2 regions of the Streptomyces sp. NPDC057010 genome follow, and region 2 is predicted to be linked to the other one. Evidence: predicted binding sites of a transcription regulator. Region 2 holds the regulator's gene; the other holds the start of a gene.
What was found. Region 2 encodes HrcA, which represses chaperone genes, less so after heat shock. Its sites were predicted from a motif close to TTNGCACTCNGNNNNNCNGAGTGCNAA; they were not measured.

Region 1 (5,674 bases), on a different contig from region 2:
CCAGGCCCACGTCCCCGAGGGGCACTTCGCGGATACGTCACCCTTCCTGTTCCGGTTCCCGGCAGCGGAGCGCGGTTACGGACCAGGCCTGTACGTCGCGGACGAGGCGGCCTTCGAGGAAGAAGGTCTGCACGCAGACGCAGCGGCTCTGTCACTGGTCGGCGAGTTCACCTCCGTCTCCACCAAGGACGCGGACTGGAACGACAAGCTGGAGGTGTACGGCCTGCTCGTTCCCATCTACCTGGTCGTCGACATGCAGGATGCGGAGATCACCTGCTTCTGGGACCCCTCCCCGCACGGGTACCGCTCCCGTACGACGGTCTCGTTCGGCGAGCCGCTGTACGTTCCGAAGCCATTCGACTTCACGATCGACACGACAGGCTTCTGAAACGCCCGAGGGCGGCACCCCCACGGGGGGTGCCGCCCTCGTTCGAGAACAGCCGATCAGCCAGGGGCCGATCAGAAGTCCATGTCACCGCCCGGCATGCCGCCCGGAGCGGCGGCGGCCTTCTCCGGCTTGTCGGCGATGACGGCCTCGGTGGTGAGGAAGAGGGCCGCGATGGACGCCGCGTTCTGCAGGGCAGAGCGGGTGACCTTCGCCGGGTCGATGATGCCCTCGGCGATCATGTCGACGTAGTCGCCGGTCGCGGCGTTCAGGCCCCAGCCGACGGTCAGGTTGCGGACCTTCTCCACGACGACGCCACCCTCGAGACCACCGTTGACGGCGATCTGCTTGAGCGGGGCCTCCAGGGCGAGCTTCACGGCGTTGGCGCCGGTCGCCTCGTCACCCGAGAGGTCCAGCTTCTCGAAGACGGAGGAGGCCTGCAGCAGGGCCACGCCACCACCGGCGACGATGCCCTCCTCGACGGCCGCCTTCGCGTTGCGAACGGCGTCCTCGATGCGGTGCTTGCGCTCCTTGAGCTCGACCTCGGTCGCGGCACCGGCCTTGATGACGGCCACGCCGCCGGCCAGCTTCGCGAGGCGCTCCTGGAGCTTCTCGCGGTCGTAGTCCGAGTCGGAGTTCTCGATCTCGGCGCGGATCTGGTTCACGCGACCGGCGACCTGGTCGCTGTCACCGGCACCGTCGACGATGGTGGTCTCGTCCTTGGTGATGACGACCTTGCGGGCGCGGCCCAGCAGGTCCAGGCCCGCGTTCTCGAGCTTGAGGCCGACCTCCTCGGAGATGACCGTGCCACCGGTGAGGATGGCGATGTCGCCGAGCATGGCCTTGCGGCGGTCACCGAAGCCCGGGGCCTTGACGGCGACGGACTTGAAGGTGCCGCGGATCTTGTTGACGACCAGGGTCGACAGGGCCTCGCCCTCGACGTCCTCGGCGATGATCAGCAGCGGCTTGCCGGACTGCATGACCTTCTCCAGGAGCGGCAGCAGGTCCTTGACCGAGCCGATCTTGGAGTTGACGATCAGGATGTACGGGTCGTCGAGAGCCGACTCCATACGCTCCATGTCGGTGGCGAAGTACGCCGAGATGTAGCCCTTGTCGAAGCGCATGCCCTCGGTGAGCTCCAGCTCCAGACCGAAGGTCTGGGACTCCTCGACGGTGATGACGCCTTCCTTGCCGACCTTGTCCATGGCTTCGGCGATGAGCTCGCCGATCTGGGTGTCGGCGGCGGAGATGGAGGCCGTGGAAGCGATCTGCTCCTTGGTCTCGACATCCTTCGCCTGCTCCAGCAGGGCGCCGGAGACGGCCTCGACGGCCTTCTCGATGCCGCGCTTGAGGGCCATCGGGTTGGCGCCGGCGGCCACGTTGCGCAGGCCCTCGCGGACGAGCGCCTGGGCGAGCACGGTCGCGGTGGTCGTACCGTCGCCGGCGACGTCGTCCGTCTTCTTGGCGACTTCCTTGACCAGCTCGGCGCCGATCTTCTCGTACGGGTCCTCGAGCTCGATCTCCTTGGCGATGGAGACACCGTCGTTGGTGATCGTGGGCGCGCCCCACTTCTTCTCAAGGACGACGTTGCGACCCTTGGGGCCAAGGGTGACCTTGACGGCGTCGGCGAGCTGGTTCATGCCACGCTCGAGACCGCGCCGGGCCTCCTCGTCGAACGCAATGATCTTGGCCATCTGAAGTGGTCCTCCCGGACAGCGGTGGATTGCTCCCAGGACCGCGCCCGCGCCCGCGACGGACGGCCTGCGTGCCCGGCGGTTCCTTCCCGCCGGACCCTGCGGGCCTCACCGACCCGGTCCTCGTTCAGTAGCACTCTCACCTGGAGAGTGCTAACGCCAATGATTAGCACTCGACCCCCCCGAGTGCAAGCGGCTTGGGGGAACACCCCAGTGAACACACCGGCGACGCGCGAGGGGCCCACATCCCGTGTCCAGGATGTGGGCCCCTCGTACGTCTTGAATCAACGCTGTCGCGTCGGCGGTCGATCGCGCCAGGACTAGCCGATGGCGAGCTTGACCATGTCCGCCTGCGGACCCTTCTGGCCCTGCGAGATCTCGAACTCGACCCGCTGACCCTCTTCAAGGGTGCGGTACCCGTCCATCTGGATGGCGCTGTAGTGGACGAACACATCCGCACCACCGTCGACCGCGATGAAGCCGTAGCCCTTCTCCGCGTTGAACCACTTGACGGTGCCCTGAGCCATGCCTAACTCCCCTATTACTGGCCCTTGCGCGGGAGCGCACTTCGCGTTCCCGGGTCAGAACTTGCGTCGGAACGCGTCGACCGAGGCTGAATGTATCTGCGCCGGTGCTGTCTGCAACAGGTCAATCCGACGAGAATTCTGGACACACGGATACATTGAAATAGAGTGAAAATTTGGCATATTCCAGGGCAACTCGGGCCCGGCATATCGCGCCAAAGCCCCATACCGCACTTGCACATTGACCCGATGTCGACCCTCACACGGCCCGTTCATATGCGGCGGGCAAGAACAGCGGAGGGGACTTCCCCAACTCTACCGCGCCCAATCAAGCAGAATTGCCCCCTCCGCTTTTAGCGGAGGGGGCAATTCTGGTTTGCGCGTGTCACCCGGAAGGTGATCAGCAGCCGCCCGCGACGGCCGGAATGATCGAAACGCCGGCGCCGTCCGGCGTCGCCGCCTCCAGCCCGCCCTCAAAGCGCACGTCGTCGTCGTTGACGTACACGTTGACGAAGCGGCGCAGCTTGCCCTGGTCGTCCAGGACGCGGGCCGCGATGCCCGGGTGGTTCTTCTCCAGCGACGCGATGACCTGGGCCAGGGTTTCGCCCTCGGCGGGCACCTCGGCCTGGCCGCCGGTGTAGGTGCGCAGGATGGTGGGGATGCGGACGTTGACGCTCATGGCGCTACTGCCTTTCCGGTGTGCAGGGGAGGGTCAGGCCAGGCCGGCGGCGCGGAACGCGTCCAGGCTCGGGCGGATGGTGGCGGTCTGGCCGCTGTCCGCGGCCACCGCCTCCAGGGTCTTGAGGCCGTCACCGGTGTTCAGGACGACGGTGGTCAGCGTCGGGTCGAGCTGGCCGTTCTCGATGAGCTTCTTCGTTACGCCGACGGTCACGCCGCCCGCGGTCTCGGCGAAGATGCCCTCGGTCTGCGCGAGGACCTTGATGGCCTCGACGACCTGCTCGTCGGTCACGTCCTCGACGTAGCCGCCGGTGCGGCGCGCGATGTCCAGGACGTACGGGCCGTCCGCCGGGTTGCCGATGGCCAGCGACTTGGCGATGGTGTTCGGCTTCTGCGGGCGGACCACGTCGTGGCCGGCCTTGAAGGCGGTGGACACCGGGGAGCAGCCCTCGGCCTGGGCGCCGAAGATCTTGTACGGCTTGTCCTCGACGAGACCGAGCTTGATCAGCTCCTGCAGACCCTTGTCGATCTTCGTGAGCTGGGAGCCGGACGCGATCGGGATGACGATCTGGTCGGGGAGCTGCCAGCCGAGCTGCTCGCAGATCTCGTACGCGAGGGTCTTGGAGCCCTCGCCGTAGTACGGGCGCAGGTTGACGTTGACGAAGCCCCAGCCCTCGCCCAGCGGGTCGCCGATGAGCTCGGAGCAGAAGCGGTTGACGTCGTCGTAGTTGCCCTCGATGCCGACCAGGTCGCCACCGTAGACACCGGCCATGACGACCTTGCCCTGCTCCAGGTCGTGCGGGATGAACACGCAGGAGCGGAAGCCGGCGCGGGCGGCCGCGGCGCCGACGGCGCCGGCCAGGTTGCCGGTGGAGGAGCAGGAGAGGGTGGTGAAGCCGAAGGCGCGGGCGGCCTCGACGGCGATGGCCACGACGCGGTCCTTGAAGGAGTGCGTCGGGTTGCCGGAGTCGTCCTTGACGTAGAGCTTGCCGGTGACGCCCAGCGCCTTGGCCAGGTTCTCCGCGTCCACGAGTTTGGTGAAGCCGGGGTTCAGGCTCGGCTTGTCGGCCACGTCCGCGGGGACGGGCAGCAGCGGCGCGTAGCGCCAGATGTTGTTGGGGCCGGCCTCGATGGCGGCGCGCAGGGCCTCGGGGTCACCGGTGGGGAGCTCGTAGGTGACTTCCAGCGGTCCGAAACACTCGACGCACGCGAAGATGGGGCCGAGCTCGAAGCGGGTGCCGCACTCGCGACAGGAAAGACCCGTGGCGGGTCCGAGATCAACAGAGGTGGCGACAGTCTGTGCAGCCATGATGGCGAGGCCCTTTCTCCTCATCTTCCCCATGGCGCACTTCGCCATGAGACGGAATTGGCACCTTCCCTAGCCGGGGACCTCGCGGGGGTGCGTCCAAGACGCATCGCGAGAACCGACTGGAGGGTTGCCGGGGCTTCAACGGGCCGTGTCCCTCTGCCCCTCTGGATGAGCGGTATGGCACCGGCACACGCGCTCTATGGCGCGCCGGTGCGTTTGTGCGCGAGGACCCCCGGCATGCGGTGGTCCTTCGCGTTGTTCAAGACTGTAACCGAAGGGCCGGGCGGTTGAGACAGCCGTCCGAACCGCGAGATGGATCTCTTTTCGGTCAAACCGACCAAGCCACAGGGAGTGCTCACAGTGCTGGAAGAGGTGGAGCGCTGGCTGGCCGTCCGCTCCTGGGCAGCCGCCGACCGACCGCTCGACCAGCTGCTGGAACGGAAACGGGCGGCTGGGACCACGGTCAGCGTGGTGCTGCCCGCGCTCGACGAGGAGGCGACGGTCGGTGAGATCGTCGAGATCATCCGGCGTGAGCTGATGGAGGGACCGCCGGCCCCGCTGGTCGACGAACTGATCGTGATCGACTCGGGCTCCAGCGACGCTACGGCGGAAGTGGCGGCGAAGGCCGGCGCCCGCGTGGTGCACCGCGACGAGATACTCCCGCGGATCCCGGCACTGCCGGGGAAGGGCGAGGTGCTGTGGCGCTCCCTGCTGGCGGCCACCGGGGAGATCGTCTGCTTCGTCGACGCCGACCTGCGGGACTTCTCGGCCTCCTTCGTCTCCGGGATCGTGGGGCCGCTGCTGACCGATCCGGAGGTGCAGTTCGTCAAGGCCATGTACGACCGCCCGCTGGGCGAGGCCCCGGGCCAGGGCGGGCGGGTGACGGAGCTGGTGGCCCGTCCCCTCCTGAACCTCCACTGGCCGCAGCTGGCCGGTTTCGTGCAGCCGCTGGGCGGCGAGTACGCCGTGCGCCGGTCCCTGCTGGAGCGGCTGCCGTTCCCCGTCGGGTACGGGGTGGAGCTGGGCCTGCTGGTCGACGCGCTGCACACCGTCGGGCTGGACGCGCTGGCTCAGGTGGACGTGG
Region 2 (5,674 bases):
CCAGCACCTCCACCAGCTCCCCCGCGGGCAGCGTCCGCGCCAGCCGGTGCCCCTGGCCCGCCCACAGGGCCATGCCCTGCGGGTCGCCGGCCTCCGCGGCCGCCTTGCGCAGCCCCGAGGTCAGGTGGTGGACCTGCGGGTAGGCGGCCGGGGCGTAGGGCCCGTGCTCCCGCATGAAGCGGTTCACCAGCCCCCGCGCGGGCCGCCCGGAGAACGCCCGGGTCAGTTCGGTCCGTACGAACAGCGGGTCCGTCAGCGCCTTCTTGTGCAGCGGGTGCGCGCCCGACTCGGGGCAGGCCAGGAAGGCGGTCCCGAGCTGGGCCGCCTCCGCGCCGGCCGCCAGCAGCGCGGCGATCTGCGAGCCCCGCATCAGGCCGCCCGCGGCGATGATCGGGAGGGCCACCGCCTCCCGTACCTCGGTCACCAGCGCGAGCAGGCCCACGGCCGCCGTGCCGTCGGCCTGCGGGTCGTCCCGGTGGGTGCCCTGGTGGCCGCCGGCCTCCACGCCCTGGACGCAGACGGCGTCGGCGCCCGCCTCCTGCGCGGCGCGGGCCTCCTCGACGGAGGTCACGGTGACGACGGTGTACGTACGGGCCTTGCGCAGGGCGGCGAGCGCCGCGGGCGCGGGACAGCCGAAGGTGAAGGAGACGACCGGGACCGGATCCTCCAGGAGGATGGCCAGCTTGGCGTCGTAGCCGTCGTCGCTGGTGCCGATGATGTCCTCGTCGGCGAGGGAGACGTCGTACCAGCGGGCCTCGCCGGCCAGCTGCCCGCGGTAGGCCTCCACGGCGGCCGGGTCCACGTAACCGGTCTGCGGCATGAAGAGGTTGACGCCGAAGGCGCGCCGGGTGAGCGCGCGCACCCGTTTGATCTCCTGGTACATGCCGTCGGCGGTCTTGTAGCCGCCGGCCAGGAACCCCAGTGCCCCCGCTTCGCACACGGCGGCGACGAGGGGCGGGCAGGAGGCGCCGCCCGCCATGGGAGCCTGCACGATCGGATGGGGAGAGAGACCGTTCGGTGCGGAGGACATGGACTGCATCGTGCCATGTCCCGCTCAGGGGACCGAATCACGGCATTCGCCTGGCATAGTCCGCTTCCCGGCGTGGCCGGAACGGATGCACGGAGCCCGGCCGGGGGCGTCCCCCGGCCGGGCTCGGTGATCGGATCCCGTGTCCGTCAGCGGCCGTTGAAGGCGTCCTTCAGACGGCTGAACAGGCCCTGCTGCCCCGGCGCGAACTGACCCATCGGCCGCTCCTCGCCGCGCAGCTTCGCCAGCTGGCGCAGCAGTTCCTCCTGCTGGGCGTCCAGCTTGGTCGGGGTGGTGACCTCGACGTGGACGATCAGGTCGCCTCGGCCGCCGCCGCGCAGGTGCGTGACGCCGCGCCCGTGCAGCGGGATCGACTGCCCGGAGCCGGTGCCGGGCCGGATGTCGATCTCCTCCATGCCGTCCAACGTCTCCAGCGGGCACTTGGTGCCCAGGGCCGCGGCCGTCATGGGGATCGTCACCGTGCAGTGCAGGTCGTCCCCGCGCCGCTGGAAGGTCGGGTGGGACAGCTCGTGGATCTCCACGTAGAGGTCGCCGGCGGGGCCGCCGCCGGGGCCGACCTCGCCCTCGCCCGCGAGCTGGATCCGGGTGCCGTTCTCGACGCCGGCCGGAATCTTGACCGTGAGGCTGCGGCGGGAGCGGACCCGGCCGTCGCCCGCGCACTCGGGGCACGGGGTCGGGACGACGGTACCGAAGCCCTGGCACTGGGGGCAGGGGCGCGAGGTCATGACCTGGCCCAGGAAGGACCGGGTGACCTGCGAGACCTCACCGCGGCCGCGGCACATGTCACAGGTCTGCGCGGAGGTGCCGGGGGCGGCGCCCTCGCCGGAGCAGGTGGTGCAGACGACGGCCGTGTCGACCTGGATGTCCTTGGTGGTCCCGAAGGCCGCCTCGTCCAGCTCCAGGTCGAGGCGGATCATGGCGTCCTGGCCGCGGCGGGTCCGCGAGCGCGGGCCGCGCTGCGAGGCCTGGCCGAAGAAGGCGTCCATGATGTCGGAGAAGTTGCCGAAGCCGCCCGCGCCGAAACCGCCCGCGCCGCCGCCACCGCCCGAGGAGGACAGCGGGTCGCCGCCGAGGTCGTAGACCTGCTTCTTCTGCGGGTCCGAGAGGACCTCGTAGGCGGCGTTGATCTCCTTGAAACGCTCTTGCGTCTTGGGATCGGGGTTCACGTCCGGGTGCAGCTCGCGCGCGAGCCGCCGGAACGCCTTCTTGATCTCATCCTGCGATGCGTCGCGGCGCACGCCGAGAACGGCGTAGTAGTCCGTGGCCACTTACGACTCCGCCAGGATCTGTCCGACGTAACGTGCCACTGCGCGTACCGCTCCCATCGTTCCGGGGTAGTCCATGCGGGTCGGTCCGACCACGCCGAGCTTGGCGACTGTTTCGCCGCCCGAACCGTAACCGACCGACACCACGGACGTGGAGTTCAGTCCTTCGTAGGCATTCTCATGCCCGATCCGTACGGCCATTCCCGACTCGTTGGCCTCGCCCAGCAGCTTGAGGAGCACGACCTGCTCCTCCAGCGCTTCGAGCACCGGCCTGATCGTCAGGGGAAAATCGTGTCCGAAGCGCGTGAGATTGGCGGTGCCGCCGATCATCAGCCGCTCTTCGGCTTCCTCGACCAGGGTTTCGAGGAGCGTCGCGAGCACGGTGGAGACGGTGCCGCGGTCCTCGGCCTCGAAGGATTCGGGGAGGTCCTGGACGAGAGGGGGGACATCGGTGAAACGGCGGCCGACGACCCGGCTGTTGAGCCGCGCCCGCAGGTCCGCGAGCGAGGCCTCGCCGAAGGGTGCCTGGCAGTCGATCAGCCGCTGCTCGACGCGCCCGGTGTCCGTGATCAGGACGAGCATCAGCCGGGCCGGGGCCAGCGACAGCAGCTCGACGTGGCGCACGGTGGAGCGCGTCAGCGAGGGGTACTGGACGACCGCGACCTGCCGGGTGAGCTGCGCGAGCAGCCGCACGGTGCGGCCGACGACGTCGTCGAGGTCGACGGCGCCGTCGAGGAAGTTCTGGATGGCCCGGCGCTCGGGCGACGACAGGGGTTTGACCCCCGCCAGCTTGTCGACGAAGAGGCGGTAGCCCTTGTCGGTGGGGATCCGGCCGGCGCTGGTGTGGGGCTGGGCGATGTAGCCCTCTTCCTCCAGCACGGCCATGTCGTTGCGCACGGTGGCGGGCGAGACGCCGAGACGGTGCCGCTCGGTGAGCGCCTTGGAGCCGACCGGCTCCTCCGTCCCGACGTAGTCCTGGACGATGGCGCGCAGCACTTCGAGTCTGCGTTCGCTGAGCATCGCGCACACCTCCAGCTGGTCCGTTGCCTAGTTCGCTGCCTGTCGACTGGCACTCTGATCGTTCGAGTGCCAGAGATCCCCCGCTCAGTGTACGGCCGGGTAGTCAGACCCTGGCAAGGGAGGCCCGCCAGGGTAGCGTCGCGGCATGGACGTGCGTTGGGAAGAGGCGGGCTGGGAACGGCTGACCGGGCGGACCGGCCGAAGGCGGCTTCCGGTGTGGGATTGCACGGTGGGACTGGTGGTGGGGGACGACTCGGTGCTCCTCGTCGATCCCGGTTCGTGCGTGCGGGAGGGCGCCGCGGTACGGGCCGAGGCGGAGCGGCTGACGGGCCGGCACGTGACCCATATCGCATTCACGCACGCCCATTTCGATCACGTCCTGGGCGGAGCGGCCTTCGCGGGCGCGGAGTTCTACGGCGCGGTCGGGCTGGACGCCCTGCTGTCGACGGGCGCCGAGGAGCTGCGCGGCGACGCGGTCCGCCACGGCCTGGCGGAGGCCGAGGCCGCCGAGGCGGTGGACCTGCTGGTGCCGCCGAAGCACCTGGTGTCGGGCGAGTGGACGCTGGAGCTGGGCGGGGTGCAGGTGCTGCTGGCGAACGTGGGGCCGGGGCACACCGGGCACGACCTGGCCGTCTTCGTGCCGGGCGAGCGCGAGACGGTGTTCTGCGGGGACCTGGTGGAGGAGTCCGGGGAGCCGCAGGCGGGCCCGGACGCCGTGCCCCGGCAGTGGCCCGCCGCCCTGGACCGGCTGCTGTCGCTGGGCGGGGAGGACGCGCTGTACGTGCCGGGTCACGGAGCGGTGGTCGACGCGGGCTTCGTGCGTGCGCAACGCGCCACACTGGCGGCCCGTTTCGGCGTGTCGGGGGCATGACGGCCGCGGCTCTCCTAGTGTCGGCCGGATGCGCGAGTACTCCCCCGACCTGACCCCGCAGCGGAAGCGCCCCAAGGCCGTGCCCGAGGTGGCGGCCGAACCCGATCTGGTGGTCGAGGTGGCCGGTACGGACTTCTGCGGCGCGGTGGTGGCCTGCGAGGCGGGCACGGTGACCCTGGAGGACCGGTTCGGCAAGCGGCGGGTGTTCCCGATGGAGCCGCGGGGTTTCCTGCTGGAGGGGGCGGTCGTCACCCTCGTCCGCCCGTCCCGGGCGCCGGCGGCCGCGGCCCGCACCGCCTCCGGGTCGATCGCAGTCCCCGGCGCCCGGGCGCGCGTGGCGCGGGCGGGCCGGATCTACGTCGAGGGGCGGCACGACGCCGAGCTGGTGGAGCGGGTCTGGGGTGACGACCTGCGCATCGAGGGCGTGGTGGTGGAGTACCTGGAGGGCATCGACGACCTCCCGGCGGTCGTGGCGGAGTTCGGCCCGGCCCCGGACGCCCGCCTCGGCGTCCTGGTGGACCACCTGGTCCCCGGCTCGAAGGAATCCCGTATCGCGGCGTCGGTGACCTCGCCGGACGTCCTGGTGGTGGGCCACCCGTACGTGGACGTCTGGCAGGCGGTGAAGCCGTCGGCGCTGGGCATCGGCGCGTGGCCGGCGGTCCCGCGCGGCCAGGACTGGAAGACGGGCATCTGCCGGGCGCTGGGCTGGCCCGAGAACACGGGGGCCGCCTGGCGGCACATCCTGTCCCGGGTGACCTCGTACCGCGATCTGGAGCCGACCCTGCTGGGGCGGGTGGAGGAGCTGATCGACTTCGTCACGGCGCCCTGACCGGGCTACGGCAGGGTGCTGAACTCGGTGGTGTCGAGCGTGACGCCGAGAACGTCGAGCGGTACCGGTTCACCGAACTTGCCGGTCCACTCGTTCCGGTAGTCGGCCTCTTCTCCGGCACCGAAGGGTTCCGTGAGCACCACGCACTTGGCCTGGAAGGGGTCGATGATCAGATAGGCGGGGATGCCGCCGCCCGCGTAGATGGAGCGCTTGGTCACGTAGTCGCGCAGTTTGCTGGTCTTGGAGACGACCTCGACCACCATCGCCAGGGCCCCGGCGGGCAGCAGACGGCCCGACTCCGGCGCTGCCTCGATCGGGAGGACCACGAGGTCAGGCTGCGGCTCGGACGATTCCGCCGGAATGTCCACGTCCTGCGTCTGGAGCGGGTACCAGCGATCCATGGGGATCTGTCGCTGTACGAACAAGACGATCAGGTTGTGGACCACGTCCGGCCCGGCCATCATCACGATTTCCCCCCTGAGGAGCTCGACCTTGAACCCTTCGGGAGCCTCGAAGCTCTCGAAGTACTCGGTCATCCGGCGATCGTCCACAGCGGTCATCTCCGTGCCCTCCACTTCTGCCGCCGGGCTTGCGACAGAAGGCTACGAACAGGCTAGGCCGCACCCGCCCCACTTCGCAGC

Region 1: the regulator HrcA is predicted to act here: its motif matches at 2,246-2,272, upstream of groL (chaperonin GroEL).

What each region holds. Positions count from the first base shown of each region.
Region 1 covers NZ_JBHUSC010000034.1:8,893-14,566, reverse strand. The annotation lists gene ACFTXQ_RS24935 (Uma2 family endonuclease) at 1-388, shown strand, start outside; gene groL (chaperonin GroEL) at 460-2,079, opposite strand; gene ACFTXQ_RS24925 (cold-shock protein) at 2,400-2,606, opposite strand; gene ACFTXQ_RS24920 (MoaD/ThiS family protein) at 3,004-3,282, opposite strand; gene thrC (threonine synthase) at 3,316-4,590, opposite strand; SAM riboswitch class I at 4,608-4,765, opposite strand; gene ACFTXQ_RS24910 (glucosyl-3-phosphoglycerate synthase) at 4,951-5,674, shown strand, end outside.
Region 2 covers NZ_JBHUSC010000050.1:2,635-8,308, forward strand. The annotation lists gene ACFTXQ_RS29585 (nitronate monooxygenase) at 1-1,030, opposite strand, end outside; gene dnaJ (molecular chaperone DnaJ) at 1,177-2,316, opposite strand; gene hrcA (heat-inducible transcriptional repressor HrcA) at 2,317-3,333, opposite strand; gene ACFTXQ_RS29600 (MBL fold metallo-hydrolase) at 3,479-4,204, shown strand; gene ACFTXQ_RS29605 (DUF3097 domain-containing protein) at 4,233-5,033, shown strand; gene ACFTXQ_RS29610 (Uma2 family endonuclease) at 5,039-5,593, opposite strand.